DNA from 3 places in the Klebsiella oxytoca genome. Region 2 is predicted to be linked to each of the others. Evidence: predicted binding sites of a transcription regulator. Region 2 holds the regulator's gene; each other region holds the start of a gene.
The links. Region 2 encodes LexA, which represses DNA repair genes until DNA is damaged. Its sites were predicted from a motif close to TNCTGTATGTACATACAGNA; they were not measured.

Region 1 (5,020 bases), 2.3 Mb from region 2:
GCGATAGCCATTTTTGCTGTAGGGGGCCGACACTTCGCGCTGCGGAATACGGTCGATAATTTCCTTCAATATCCTGTCCTGCAGGCTGTTCTGCGAAGACATCACTTTTTTGCCGTACTCATTTTCCTGACGCAAATAATCAAGCACTTCCGGCTGCGAACGTTGATCGTCGCGTAGCCAGTAATAATTATCGATTCGGGTATCGCCATGTAAGGTCATGGCATGGGGGATCCGTTTAGCTTTTGGTGGCATCTGCTTATTCTTCTGCGGCTTATCCCGTCAAGTTCCAAGTTGCCGGTGTGTCGGCAGGGTTACCCGGCTCATCCAGCACGCCCTTACGCGCCGTCTGCCAGCAACTCAAATGATTGAGGGCATATATTTAGATTTCAGGCTGCCTCTAAGCAGCCTGAAGGATAACGTGACTACACAATATATAAGGGTGGCAAAAGTCGCCAGCGATGCAAGCGAAACGGGCGGATTTAAACCGCTATCGCCTGTTTTTGCGCCTGAATATCTCGTTCAATTTCCGCACGCACTTCCGACGGTAGCTTAAGCGCCTCACCGAGGGCATTCAGGTAGCTGCGCTCCATAAAGTGGTCGATATCAATGACCGCACAGCTGAGATAATAGACTTCAAGCGCCTCTTGCTCGCTGCCGATCCCCTGCGCCAGGCTCTGGGGATCCAGCGGCTGCGCCAGCGCCTGGTCGATTAACACCCGGCCCTGTACATCAATGTTTGCCGCGCGCAGCTGCTCTTCAATATTTGCTCGCTCACGGTCGTCGATATGACCATCGCTTTTCGCGGCAAAAATCAGCGCCATTATCAACCGTTCGCTGCGGGCATCAAGTTCGGCTGGCGCAGGAGATTGAGACGGCGCTGGAGCAGGTTGCACCGGCGTCTGCTGCGCGCTGGCGCGCATTTTCTGCTGATACTTATTCCACAACACGCTGCCTGCAACCGCACCGCCGCCTACCAGCAGCGCGCCGGTGCCGTATTTAGCTAACAGCTTGCGCGAAGATTTGCTGGCAACCAGTAGTCCTGCCAGCCCACCGAGCGCGCCCGGTAGCAGTAAGTTTTTGCCGCTTGATTGATCGTCAGATGAAGAAGAGCGCCCCTGCTGGCTCAGCAGAGACTGAAGTTGATTAAGCCAGTTAGCCATACATTTCCTCGTTGCGCGATAAGCGATATAGCCAGCCTAAACGACGCGACGTCAGGAAATGTTTTCGCCAGCTAAAGATGCGCAAATTTAGCGCGAGGAGACACGCAAGGCTGCCGCCAGCCATCCGACGGCAGGAGGGAAAGTCAGGCGGCTTTCGCTTTGCGCGGCTTTGCCGGAGCCAGAGATTCAGCGTCAGACTCAACGACATCGTCGGCACTATGCCCTGCTTCTGCCGGGGCGGAGGGCTCATCGGCGCTACCCTCAGCTTCCGGCAATTTACCGGAACGCAGAATATGGTTGAGGGTATCTTTGCGTTCGGCGAGCCACATCGCCATGCTGTCGCGCTGCTCTTCGTCGAGAGTCAGTGGACATTCCACCAGCCAGTCGTTGAGTACTTCCGCCAGATCGAGCATTTTGTCATAAGCATCGGCCTCTTTTTTGCTGGCAAAAGACATTTTTTCCTCACCTTCACGAATCACTACATATTTAATTTCAACCGCCATGATGCAGCCTCTCGATACTGTATTTTTATACAGTATATCAAATTTTCCTGCCGAACTCAAATTACGCACATAAAGACATACGCAAACGTTTTCGTTTATAATGCGCCGCATATTTTTCTACTGTGGAAGAGAGTCATGAGTGTATTAGGTACGGCGCTGCGTCCAGCGGCAACAAAGGTAATGCTGTTAGGTTCCGGCGAACTGGGTAAAGAAGTCGCCATCGAATGCCAGCGCCTTGGAATTGAGACCATCGCCGTCGATCGTTACCCTGATGCTCCGGCCATGCAGGTAGCCCACCGCTCACACGTTATCAATATGCTGCATGGCGAAACTTTACAGGCGCTGATTGAGCAGGAAAAGCCGGATTTTATCGTACCGGAGATTGAGGCCATCGCTACCGATACTCTGGTGGCCCTGGAGCAAGCCGGGCAAAAAGTCGTCCCCACCGCGCGTGCCGCAAAGCTGACCATGAATCGTGAAGGGATCCGCCGCCTGGCCGCGGAAGATCTGCAGCTGCCGACCTCAGCCTACCGTTTTGCCGACGGTGAAGACGCATTTCGTGAAGCCGTCGCTGGGATTGGTTATCCGTGTATTGTTAAGCCGGTAATGAGCTCATCGGGTAAAGGTCAGAGCTTTATTCGTTCCAGCGAGCAGCTGGCTGAAGCATGGCAGTATGCTCAGCAAGGCGGCCGCGCCGGAGCCGGTCGCGTGATCGTTGAAGGCGTGGTGAATTTTGATTTCGAAATCACCCTTCTCACCGTCAGCGCCATTGACGGCGTACACTTCTGCGCGCCGGTCGGTCACCGTCAGGAAGATGGCGACTATCGCGAGTCCTGGCAGCCGCAGCAGATGAGCGCGCTGGCGCTGGAGCGCGCGCAGGAAATCGCCCGTAAGGTGGTGCTGGCTCTGGGCGGCTACGGCCTGTTTGGCGTCGAGCTGTTCGTCTGCGGCGATGACGTGATTTTTAGCGAAGTCTCGCCGCGTCCGCACGACACCGGTATGGTCACGCTGATTTCACAGGATTTATCGGAGTTCGCTCTGCACGTTCGCGCCTTCCTCGGACTGCCGATTGGCGCGATTCGCCAGTACGGCCCTGCAGCCTCGGCGGCACTCCTGCCGCAGTTAACCAGCCAGAACGTCACCTTCAGCAATATCCAGGCAGCGGTCGGCGCAGGCCTGCAGCTGCGTCTGTTTGGCAAACCAGAAATTGATGGTTCACGTCGGCTGGGCGTCACGCTGGCGATTGCCGATAGCGTCGAAGAGGCGGTAGCGCGCGCCAAAGCCGCAGCTTCAGCAATTATTGTTGCGGGATAAAAAAAAGCCCGGTCGCAATGGACCGGGCCTCTGAATACGCGCGAAGATTATTTCGCGCCTTCTACCGCTTCACGAGCCAGTTTAGTGATACGGTCGTAATCACCGGCTTCCAGCGCATCTGCCGGAACCAGCCAGGAGCCGCCGATGCACAGCACGCTGTTCAGCGCCAGGTAATCACGGTAGTTAGCCGGAGAGATACCGCCAGTCGGGCAGAAACGGATGTGGCCGAACGGGCCAGCAATCGCCTGCAGCGCTTTTACGCCGCCGTTAGCTTCCGCCGGGAAGAATTTAAACTCCTTCAGACCATACTGCATACCCAGCATCAGCTCGGATACGGTGCAGATCCCGGGGATCAGCGGAATGGTGCCTTCGCCGGTCGCTGCTTTCAGCAGGGACTCGGTCAGGCCCGGGCTGATAGCAAACTGCGCGCCCGCTTCGGTCACTTCTTTCAGCTGTTCAACGTTAGTGACGGTACCGGCGCCGACAATCGCTTCCGGGACCTCTTTCGCGATAGCGCGGATAGCGTCCATCGCGCACTCGGTACGCAGAGTCACTTCCAGCACGCGTACGCCGCCCGCAACCAGCGCTTTCGCCATTGGCACAGCGTGTTCCAGCTTTTTCACCACGATTACCGGTACAACCGGGCCGGAGGTGAGGATTGCTTCTGCAGTTGTTTTCCAGTTTTTCATCAGATTTTCTCTCGCCAGATCTACAAATCGAATCGTCTTAAAAATTGATGCAGGTTGCGCCCTGTTCTGCTCCGGAGAGCTTCTCACGCAGCGCACCGAACATTTCCCGGCCGGTTCCAACACGCGAACCGCTCAGGTCAGGAATATGCGGCTGACGCGCGGCCAGCTCTGCGTCATCCACCAGCAGCGTTAGCTCGCCCGTCTGGCCGTTGACGCGGATGATATCGCCATCGCGTACCTTTGCCAGCAGGCCACCATCGTACGCTTCAGGCGTCACGTGGATTGCTGAAGGAACTTTGCCTGATGCACCGGAGAGTCGGCCATCGGTCACCAGCGCAATTTTGAAACGGCGGTCCAATAATACACCAAGTGGCGGCATAAGTTTATGTAATTCTGGCATGCCGTTCGCTTTTGGTCCCTGATGGCGAACCACCACCACGCAATCTTTGTCGAGCAGGCCCGCTTCAAAAGCAGGCAGCACGTCATGCTGGCTCTCGAAGACTATCGCCGGGGCTTCAATTATCTGGTTTTCAACCGGCACGGCGGAAGTTTTCATCACCGCGCGACCGAGATTGCCGCTCAGCACTTTTGTGCCGCCGTGGTGAGAGAACGGTTTGTCAAAAGTCGCGATAACGTCTGCGTCCAGCGGCGCGGTCGCGCCTTCACGCCAGTCAAGCTCGCCGTTATTGAGCCACGGCTCCATGGTGTAGCGAGAAAGACCAAACCCGGCAACGGTGTGCACATCTTCATGCAGCAGACCGCCTTTCAGCAGCTCGCGTACCAGCACCGGCACGCCGCCCGCGGCCTGGAAGTGGTTAATATCAGCCGGACCGTTCGGGTACAGACGCGCCAGCAGCGGCACCACGTCAGACAGGTCGGAGAAATCGTCCCAGTTGATGATGATGCCCGCCGCCCGCGCCATCGCGACCAGGTGCATGGTATGGTTGGTGGATCCGCCGGTTGCCAGCAGCGCGACAATCCCGTTAACCACGACTTTTTCATCGAACATTTTGCCCAGCGGCATCCACTCATTACCGTTACCGGTCAGACGAGTGACCTGACGAGCGGCTGCGGCGGTGAGCGCTTCGCGCAGAGGGGCGTCCGGATGCACAAATGACGAGCCTGGCAGCTGCATCCCCATGAACTCCACCACCATCTGGTTAGTGTTGGCGGTACCGTAGAAGGTGCAGGTACCCGGCGCATGATAAGAAGCGGCTTCGGACTCCAGCAGCGCCATGCGATCCACTTTACCTTCCGCATAAAGCTGACGAATGCGTACCTTTTCTTTGTTTGCCAGGCCGCTGGCCATCGGGCCGGAAGGAATAAAAATTGACGGCAGATGACCGAACGACAG
Region 2 (5,020 bases):
TGCTCGCGAGTCAGCGAGCGCTGACGCGATGCCAGCAGCGCCGTACAGCACAGGTTCATGGCGTTTGCCGCCCCGGCATTGTTGATGCGCACCATCAGGTCTGAGGCGATGTTATTCACCGTCGGCGTCAGCCAGGAAGGACGGACTGCTTCGATGGGGTCAATAGACTCACGCCAGTCCGGCACGTGCTGGTTGAGATAGGTCATCAGCGGCAGCGGTTCACCGAAGTTAACATAGCCCTGACCGAGATTGCGCAGCTTGCTGAGACCTTTCAACATCTGCGGCAGGTTCTCTTTCTCTTTCGTTGCGCCGCGCAGCTCTTTAGCGTAGGTACCGACCTCCATCACGTGCTCGTAGCCGATATAAATCGGTACCAGAGTGATCGGACGATTGCCGCCGCGCAGCATCGCCTGGATGGTCATCGACAGGGTGCCGGTTTTTGGATCCAGCAGACGCCCGGTACGGGAACGACCGCCCTCGACAAAGTACTCAACGGAGTAGCCGCGGCTGAACAGTTCGCCAAGATATTCGCGGAATACCGTTGAATAGAGCTTATTGCCTTTAAACGTACGGCGAATAAAGAATGCGCCACCGCGGCGGAAAATCGGCCCGGCTGGCCAGAAGTTCAGGTTGATGCCGGCAGCGATGTGCGGCGGAACCAGCCCCTGATGATAAATGACGTAAGAGAGCAGCAGATAGTCCATATGGCTGCGATGGCATGGAACATAAACTATCTCGTGGCCTTCGTGTGCCAGCTGGCGCACGCGCTCAGCGTTATGGACGTTAATTCCCTGATACAGGCGGTTCCAGGTAAAGCCTAGCACGCGGTCGGTCAGACGAATCATCTCGTAGGAGAAGTTCGCTGCGATCTCTTCCATCAGGGCGATAGCGTTTTGCTGCGCCTTTTCATGGGAGATTTTCTTGCTGCGCGCTTCGTCTTCTACGGCGCGAGCAATGGCTTTCGATGCCAGTAGTTTATTAAACAGATCCTGACGCGCAGGCAGACGTGGACCGACGGCCGCCAGACGTTGCCGGGCGAAATGCATACGCGCCACGCGGGCCAGCTTCTGAGCGATAATTTTATCGGTGCCGTGCTCGTCCGCCATCTTCCGCAAAGAGACCGAAGGTGAGAAACGCACAAAACTGTCGCGGCCCAGCCACAGAACGGCGAAGAATTTTTGTATCCCGTTGAGCATGCGCAGAGGAGGGTTAACCTCGCCTTTTTCACGTCCCGGTGCGCGGCCAAACATGACCGAGACCGGCACCATTTGCACGTCAAGGTCAGGATGGTTGCGGTGCAAATCGAGATAGTCGTGGAATAGCTTAATAGACTCTTCTTTCGGCGTGTAATAGGTGAACACGCGTGGTCCGCCGTGGATGAATACGTAGCGCGGTAGCAGGGCGCCATCGATCTCAAGCGGCTCTAGTGGGTCCGGTAACTCATGTTCCAGACATTGCGCGCGCAGCGTCAGCAGGTCCGCCTTCGAATTGTAGGGCAGGACGTACATAATCGGCCGCGAGGTATCCAGGCCTAATTCCTGAGCAGGTTGTGCCGGAATCGACTTGCTCTTTACCAGCGCCCTTAATGGTAAATTCAGTAATTTATAGTAAATTCGTTGCCAGCCAGACATAGACGATGTGAAGCCTCTGGTTAATCATGCAAATGCGCCGCAAGAATAACAGAAAGTGCGCAAAATTTCCGTTGTAACGCAGTAAACGCGTACACTCATTGATGTCATTTACATAAAAAGGTTCGTTTGATGGCCAATAATACCACTGGGTTAACCCGAATTATTAAAGCTGCAGGGTATTCCTGGAAAGGATTTCGCGCGGCATGGGTCAATGAGGCCGCATTTCGTCAGGAAGGCGTCGCGGCCATTATTGCCGTGGCGATAGCCTGCTGGTTAGACGTTGATGCCATTACGCGAGTGCTGTTAATTGGCTCAGTCCTGTTAGTGATGATAGTTGAAATTATCAACAGCGCGATTGAAGCGGTCGTGGACCGTATCGGCCCTGAACGCCATGAGCTCTCGGGGCGAGCAAAAGACATGGGCTCTGCGGCGGTGTTGTTGGCGATTATCATCGCGCTGATCACATGGGCAGTGCTTTTATGGGCAAACTATCGCTAAGTCCTTTCGTATCTGCTCGCAAAACGGAAAGAAACTCCTGATTTTTGTGTGAAATGTGGTTCCAAAATCACCGTTAGCTGTATATACTCACAGCATAACTGTATATACACCCAGGGGGCGGAATGAAAGCGTTAACGACCAGGCAGCAAGAGGTGTTTGATCTCATTCGGGATCATATCAGCCAGACGGGCATGCCGCCGACGCGTGCGGAGATTGCTCAGCGCTTGGGGTTTCGTTCCCCAAACGCGGCGGAAGAACACCTGAAAGCGCTGGCGCGTAAAGGCGCAATTGAGATCGTTTCCGGTGCCTCCCGCGGTATTCGTCTACTGACGGAAGAAGAAACGGGTCTGCCGCTTATCGGTCGCGTCGCGGCAGGCGAGCCTCTGCTGGCGCAACAGCATATTGAAGGTCACTATCAGGTCGATCCGGCCATGTTTAAACCGAATGCCGATTTTCTGCTGCGCGTCAGCGGGATGTCGATGAAAGACATCGGTATTCTCGACGGTGACCTGCTGGCGGTACATAAAACGCAGGATGTGCGTAACGGCCAGGTGGTTGTGGCGCGCATTGACGAAGAAGTTACCGTGAAGCGTCTGAAAAAGCAGGGTAACGTCGTTGAACTGCTGCCAGAAAATAGCGAATTTTCACCGATTGTGGTGGATCTCCGCGAGCAGAGTTTTACTATTGAAGGCCTGGCCGTCGGCGTTATCCGTAACGGCAACTGGCAGTAATTTCTTCATCCCGCGGCATCATCAGTAATTGTATGATGCCGCGTCGTTTTTCCTCATTTTGGCTCTTTCCCCATGCTTTTTAACGCCGCCGACAAAGCCCTTTGGCGCTTAGCGCTGCCCATGATCTTTTCCAATATCACCGTTCCTCTGCTGGGACTGGTGGATACTGCCGTTATTGGTCACCTCGACAGCCCGGTTTATCTGGGCGGCGTGGCCGTCGGTGCGACGGCGACCAGTTTCCTCTTTATGCTGCTTTTGTTCCTGCGAATGAGCACGACCGGACTAACGGCACAGGCGTTTGGCGCAAAAGATCCGCAGCGGCTGGCGCGTGCGCTGGTGCAACCGCTAGGCCTGGCGCTGGCCGCCGGGCTGGCGATTGTTCTCTTCAGGATCCCGTTAATAAATCTGGCGCTGCATATCGTTGGCGGTAGCGAAGCGGTACTTGAGCAGGCCCGGCGCTTCCTTGAGATCCGCTGGCTGAGCGCTCCGGCTTCGCTGGCAAATCTGGTTCTGCTGGGCTGGCTGCTTGGGGTACAGTACGCCAGAGCGCCGGTGATCCTGCTGGTGGTCGGTAACGTGCTCAATATTGTGCTCGATTTATGGCTGGTGATGGGCCTGCACATGAATGTGCAGGGGGCGGCACTGGCGACGGTTACGGCAGAATATGCCACTTTCGTCATTGGCCTGCTAATGGCGAAACGGGTGCTGGCGCTACGCGGCGTTTCCCTGTTGATGCTGAAAAATGCCTGGCGCGGAGATATACGACGTCTGCTGGCGCTGAATCGCGACATCATGCTGCGATCGCTGCTGCTACAGCTTTGTTTTGGGGCGGTAACGGTATATGGCGCCCGTCTCGGCGCTGATGTTGTCGCGGTCAATGCCGTACTCATGACGATGTTGACCTTTACCGCCTATGCGCTGGACGGTTTTGCCTACGCCGTAGAGGCTCACTCGGGGCAGGCTTACGGCGCCCGCGACGATAGCCAACTGCTTGCCGTATGGCATGCGGCCTGCCGCCAGTCAGGGATGGTGGCTCTGGCGTTCGCGCTCATCTACTGCCTCGCCGGCGAACGCATTATTGCTTTGTTAACCTCGCTGTCATCGCTACAGCAGCTGGCCGACCGCTATCTGGTGTGGCAGATGATACTGCCGCTCGTTGGCGTCTGGTGCTACCTGCTCGACGGTATGTTTATCGGCGCGACGCGCGGTGCGGAGATGCGTAACAGCATGGCGGTGGCGGCGGCAGGGTTTGCTCTGACGCTGCTGACGGTACCGCTGCTCGGTAATCATGGACTGTGGCTGGCGCTGGCCGTATTTCTCGCTCTACGCGGCGTTTCTTTGGCTGTCATCTGGCGGCGGCACTGGCGGCGCGGTACCTGGTTTTCATAGTGTATTTTATTGTTCTGGTGGTTAAAGATTCCGAATAATAAATCTTACCCAGAATACTCATCTATAGTTAAGTCATGTCCGAGACACAGCGGGCTGTTCATTCACCGAACGATGAGGATTGCATGATGAATAAAGACGAAATCGGCGGTAACTGGAAACAGTTTAAAGGTAAAGCGAAAGAGAAATGGGGCAAGCTGACCGATGATGACATGACCGTCATCGAAGGTAAGCGCGATCAGCTGGTCGGCAGAATTCAGGAACGTTATGGATACGCTAAAGATCAGGCTGAGAAAGAAGTGACTGATTGGGAAACTAAAAACGACTATCGCTGGTAGCGAAAGCGTCGTGTATTAACCCACTGTTATTGCCTGTCCTACGATTAATACCCTAAATAATTCGAGTTGCAGGTTGCAGGACAAAACGGTTAACCGTTTTGAACGGCGCCCGTCAGGGTGAGGCCCAGGGAGGGGCCGAGTTATCGCCAACGCACATGCAGCTTCTTGAAGTATGACGGGTATATTCCCTTGAATCCCGCTGTGGCTTACGCCTTAGCGGGCTTTCTTTTTTATCTGAATGGTATGATCGTGATGGCAGTGCCCAGGCGTGCTGCAGGCTTCCACTTCGACACAGGCAGCGCACAGGCCGTGAGCTTCAATAACGTTATGGCGTAAAGCAAACCCCATTTTTGCTGCCAGGGTATGCATAATATCTTCTACGCCTTCCGCGCCCTCTTCTTTAACGCTGCCGCAGCGGTCGCAGATAAACATCGCC
Region 3 (5,020 bases), 110 kb from region 2:
GTGACCATTCTCTGCTGGTCCTTTCCGCGTGAAGATGTCAGCCGTGAAACCATTGCGAAGCAGATAGCCCTTGCGCTGCGCGATGAAGTGGCCGATCTGGAAGCGGCCGGTATTGGCATTATCCAGATTGACGAACCGGCGCTGCGCGAAGGCCTGCCGCTGAAGCGCAGCGATTGGGATGCTTACCTGGCGTGGGGCGTGGAAGCTTTTCGTATCAACGCTGCGGTGGCGAAAGACGACACGCAGATCCACACCCACATGTGTTATTGCGAGTTCAACGACATCATGGACTCCATCGCCGCGCTGGATGCCGATGTGATCACCATCGAAACCTCGCGTTCTGATATGGAGCTGCTGGAGTCGTTTGAAGAGTTCGACTACCCGAATGAAATCGGGCCGGGAGTGTACGATATTCATTCGCCAAACGTCCCGAGCGTCGAGTGGATAGAAGCGTTGCTGAAGAAGGCCGCGCAGCGTATTCCGGCAGAGCGCCTGTGGGTAAACCCGGACTGCGGTCTGAAAACGCGCGGCTGGCCGGAAACCCGCGCCGCGCTGGCCAATATGGTCAAAGCTGCGCAGAACCTACGCCAGGCCTGATGGAGAGTGGTGGGAAGGGGTAAACAGAAGAGCATTAAGAACGTCTAACCAACAAGTCGCGATCCTGTGTCTTGAGTTTGCCCAGGAAGGATCTCTTTAGCTACAGTTAAGCGTTTCCTGAATCGGGCGAATGTCGCTCTTCGGAGGTAAATGATGACTAAATATAACGATCGAAAGGGATATTTGCGTTTTGCCATTAACCTGGGCAACCCGGTTCTCGCGACACTTCTGCCGGATGGCTCTCCGGGAGGGATAACCGTTGAGCTGGCGAACAAGCTGGCGGCAGAGAGTCAACGTGAGGCACGATTTGTCACCTGGCCGACTGCCGGGCAGGTGGTTGATGCGGCGTTACGGGATCAATGGGATATCGCTTTTCTGGCTATCGACCCGGCGCGGGAAGATAAGCTTCGCTTCACGCCGCCCTACATCACTATCGAAAGTTCGCTGATGGTTAAAAAAGCCAGCAAGATCCAGTCGGTTCAGGAGATGGATCGGGAGGGTGTAGTGATTAACGTTGGTAAAGGTGCGGCCTACGAGCTGTATCTGATTCGCACGCTAAAACATGCGACGATGCGCCAGTACGCTACCTCTCAGGAAGCTATTCAGGCATTCATCAACGGCGAAGGCGATATGGCTGCCGGCATTCGCCAGCCTCTGGAGAAAGCGGCGCAGGAAAATCCGCAGTTTCGCGTTCTGCCCGACAGCTTCAGCCAGATACAACAGGCGGTATGCGTGCCGCGCAACGCGCCGCAGCACTATGAGTTTATTTGCCGCTACCTGTCTTCATGGATAGCGGACGGGACTATTGCCGGGATGGTCAGCCGCCATCTCGGCAATAGCTGATCTTTAGCCGCGCTTACCGCCATACTGGGCAAACCACGCCAGCATTCGCTGCCAGCCGTCTTTCGCCGATTCTTCATGATAGCTGGCGCGATAGTCAGCGTTAAAGGCGTGGTCGGCCTGGGGATAGACCACGATTTCCGCCGTGGCGTTGGCCGCACGCAGCGCCTGGCGCATGGTTTCTATTGTGTCCTGTGGAATACTGTCATCTTTTGCGCCATAAAGCCCTAACACTGGCGCGTTCAGATCGACGGCAATGTCGACCGGATGCTTGGGTGAATTCAGCGTTTTTTCACCAACCAGCCTGCCGTACCAGGCGACAGCCGCTTTTAGCTGCGGATTGTGCGCGGCGTAGAGCCAGGTAATACGTCCACCCCAGCAGAAGCCGGTAATGAGCAGGCGATGGGCATCACCGCCGTGTCGGGCGGCCCAGCTGGCGACATGATCGAGGTCGGCCAGGACCTGAGAGTCTGGCACTGTTTTGACCAGTCCCTGGAACAGGGAAGGAATGTCGCTGTAATCATTAGGATCGCCCTGGCGGAAGTACAGCTCTGGCGCGACAGCCAGATATCCCTCCTTCGCCAGACGGCGGCATATGTCGCGAATATGTTCATGCACGCCGAAAATTTCCTGGACTACGATAACCACCGGCAGAGGTCCGTCAACGTTGCCCGGACGGGCATGAAATGCCGGCATGTTATCTCCCTGAGAGGGGATTGATGTCTCTCCGGAGATGATGTTCTCATCTGATGTGTGAACGGCAGTTGAGGCGTGCGGCGTGGCTGCAGGTGCGAAGCCGGTTTGCTTAATTGTCGTCATGGTATTCTCCGTACCCTTAATGTATTAGCGCAGCAATAACTATAGCTGCTCTGGACAGGACGTTAACAAAACACAGTGCCCGAAACAGGCTATCTTTTGTTCAGAGTTCGGCGATTTAACTTATTAATGTGATTTTTATCACTATTTAATGGAAAGTCATTGCAATGAGTTTCATTCATGGTGACTGTAGTCACAAAATAAAGGCGACAGCTTCTGTAAAGTACCGTTTTGCTTCTGCTGACAATTCGACCCACAGAGGAGTTTCTTATGTCCAAGTCTGATGTTTTTCATCTCGGCCTCACCAAAAACGATTTACAAGGGGCTACGCTGGCTATCGTCCCTGGCGATCCGGAGCGTGTGGAAAAGATCGCCGCGCTGATGGATAAGCCGGTTAAACTGGCATCTCATCGAGAATTCACTACCTGGCGCGCTGAGCTGGATGGTAAAGCAGTGATTGTCTGCTCTACCGGTATCGGCGGCCCATCGACTTCTATCGCCGTGGAAGAGCTGGCCCAGCTGGGCATCCGTACCTTCCTGCGTATTGGTACCACCGGCGCTATTCAACCGCACATTAATGTTGGCGATGTACTGGTGACGACGGCATCGGTTCGCCTTGACGGCGCCAGTCTGCACTTTGCGCCAATGGAGTTCCCGGCGGTGGCTGATTTTGAATGTACAACCGCGCTGGTTGAAGCGGCGAAATCTATCGGCGCTACCACCCATATCGGCGTTACCGCTTCTTCTGACACCTTCTATCCGGGCCAGGAACGTTACGACACTTTCTCCGGTCGCGTGGTTAGGCGCTTTAAAGGTTCAATGGAAGAGTGGCAGTCGATGGGCGTGATGAACTATGAAATGGAATCCGCCACCCTGCTGACCATGTGCGCCAGCCAGGGCCTGCGCGCCGGTATGGTTGCCGGGGTTATTGTAAACCGTACCCAGCAGGAAATTCCGAACGCGGAAACCATGAAGCAAACCGAAAGCCACGCGGTGAAAATCGTCGTGGAAGCGGCGCGCCGCCTGCTGTAATTATTCTCTCTTCGTATAAGGGTCGGATTCTCCGGCCCTTCTTTTTTGCGTAGCGCCTCGCAGGAAAACCCTTTCCAACTGGACGTTTGTACAGCACAATTCTATTTTGTGCCGTAAGTCGTTGCCGCAGGGGGCGTTGTGGATATCTCAATTGTTATAAGTGCCGTTGTGGCGCTGGCCATAGGTCTGATCGTCGGCTGGCTGGCAACTAAAGCGCATGCCGATCAAATTCGCGCCGATCTCATCGAAGAGCGGCGCGAACTGGATATTGAGCTGAGCGCCACCCGCCAACGCCTGGTACAGGAGTCCCACTGGCGCGAAGAGTGTGAACTGCTCAACAACGAGCTGCGCAGTCTGCGCGATATTAACGCCTCGCTGGAAGCCGATCTCCGCGAAGTGACCACCCGTCTTGAATCCACTCAGCTGCACGCTGAAGATAAAATCCGCCAGATGGTTAACAGCGAACAGCGGCTTAGCGAGCAGTTTGAGAACCTGGCAAACCGTATTTTTGAGCACAGTAATCGCCGGGTGGACGAGCAGAACCGCCAGAGCCTGCACGGGCTGCTGACGCCGCTTCGCGAGCAGCTGGATGGCTTTCGCCGCCAGGTACAGGATAGCTTTGGCCAGGAAGCGCGTGAGCGCCATACTCTGGCCCATGAAATCCGCAATCTTCAGCAGCTAAATGCGCAGATGGCCCAGGAAGCGCTAAATCTGACCCGCGCGCTCAAAGGCGATAACAAAACCCAGGGCAACTGGGGCGAGGTGGTGTTGACCCGCGTACTGGAAGCATCAGGGCTGCGGGAGGGCCATGAGTATCAAACCCAGGTGAGCATTGAAACGGAAAACCGTTCGCGGATGCAGCCTGATGTGATTGTCCGTTTACCGCAGGGGAAAGATGTAGTTATCGATGCCAAGATGACCCTGGTAGCTTATGAGCGTTACTTCAACGCAGATGATGACTACACCTGTGAAGCGGCGCTGCAGGAGCATATTGCTTCCGTGCGCAACCATATGCGTTTGCTGGGGCGTAAAGACTATCAGCAGCTACCGGGCTTACGCTCGCTGGACTACGTTTTGATGTTTATTCCGGTAGAGCCGGCTTTTCTGCTGGCCATCGATCGTCAGCCGGAGCTAATTAGCGAAGCGTTGAAGAACAACATCATGCTGGTGAGTCCGACCACGCTGCTGGTGGCGCTGCGAACTATCGCCAATCTCTGGCGCTATGAGCACCAGAGCCGTAACGCGCAAAAAATTGCCGAAAGAGCGGGGCGGCTGTACGACAAGATGCGTTTGTTTGTCGACGATATGTCCGCTATTGGTCAGGGCCTCGATAAAGCTCAGGATAATTACCGTCAGGCAATGAAAAAGCTCGTCTCCGGGCGCGGTAATCTGCTGGTACAGGCGGAATCGTTCCGCGGCCTCGGCGTAGAGGTTAAACGTGGAATTAATCCTGACCTGGTTGAACAGGCAACGGCACAGGATGAGGAATACTTGCTTGCGAACGATGATAACCAACCAGAAGATAACGGTTTTTCGTCCGATAGCGCGGCGACTACCGCGTATGACAACCGCCCTCAACCGCGTTGAAGCGTATGGGAAGTGCGCTAAACCTGTTACACTCAACGAACATTTTCTTGATAAGCAAGCAGGCATTGAGATGGTTGAGGATTCACAAGAAACGACGCATTTTGGCTTTCAGACTGTCGCCAAAGAGCAGAAGGCTGACATGGTGGCG

Region 1: the regulator LexA is predicted to act here: its motif matches at 1,679-1,698, upstream of GJ746_RS15830 (YebG family protein).
Region 3: the regulator LexA is predicted to act here: its motif matches at 3,362-3,381, upstream of rmuC (DNA recombination protein RmuC).

What each region holds. Positions count from the first base shown of each region.
Region 1 is NZ_CP046115.1:3,397,387-3,402,406, forward strand. Features, by position in the region: gene ptrB (oligopeptidase B) at 1-252, opposite strand, end outside; gene GJ746_RS15825 (tellurite resistance TerB family protein) at 480-1,160, opposite strand; gene GJ746_RS15830 (YebG family protein) at 1,304-1,663, opposite strand; gene purT (formate-dependent phosphoribosylglycinamide formyltransferase) at 1,799-2,977, shown strand; gene GJ746_RS15840 (bifunctional 4-hydroxy-2-oxoglutarate aldolase/2-dehydro-3-deoxy-phosphogluconate aldolase) at 3,025-3,666, opposite strand; gene edd (phosphogluconate dehydratase) at 3,704-5,020, opposite strand, start outside.
Region 2 is NZ_CP046115.1:348,088-353,107, forward strand. Features, by position in the region: gene plsB (glycerol-3-phosphate 1-O-acyltransferase PlsB) at 1-1,631, opposite strand, end outside; gene GJ746_RS01630 (diacylglycerol kinase) at 1,761-2,129, shown strand; gene lexA (transcriptional repressor LexA) at 2,252-2,860, shown strand; gene dinF (MATE family efflux transporter DinF) at 2,933-4,249, shown strand; gene GJ746_RS01645 (CsbD family protein) at 4,375-4,584, shown strand; gene zur (zinc uptake transcriptional repressor Zur) at 4,798-5,020, opposite strand, start outside.
Region 3 is NZ_CP046115.1:235,221-240,240, forward strand. Features, by position in the region: gene metE (5-methyltetrahydropteroyltriglutamate--homocysteine S-methyltransferase) at 1-597, shown strand, start outside; gene GJ746_RS01115 (transporter substrate-binding domain-containing protein) at 751-1,440, shown strand; gene GJ746_RS01120 (dienelactone hydrolase family protein) at 1,444-2,256, opposite strand; gene udp (uridine phosphorylase) at 2,524-3,285, shown strand; gene rmuC (DNA recombination protein RmuC) at 3,424-4,872, shown strand; gene ubiE (bifunctional demethylmenaquinone methyltransferase/2-methoxy-6-polyprenyl-1,4-benzoquinol methylase UbiE) at 4,943-5,020, shown strand, end outside.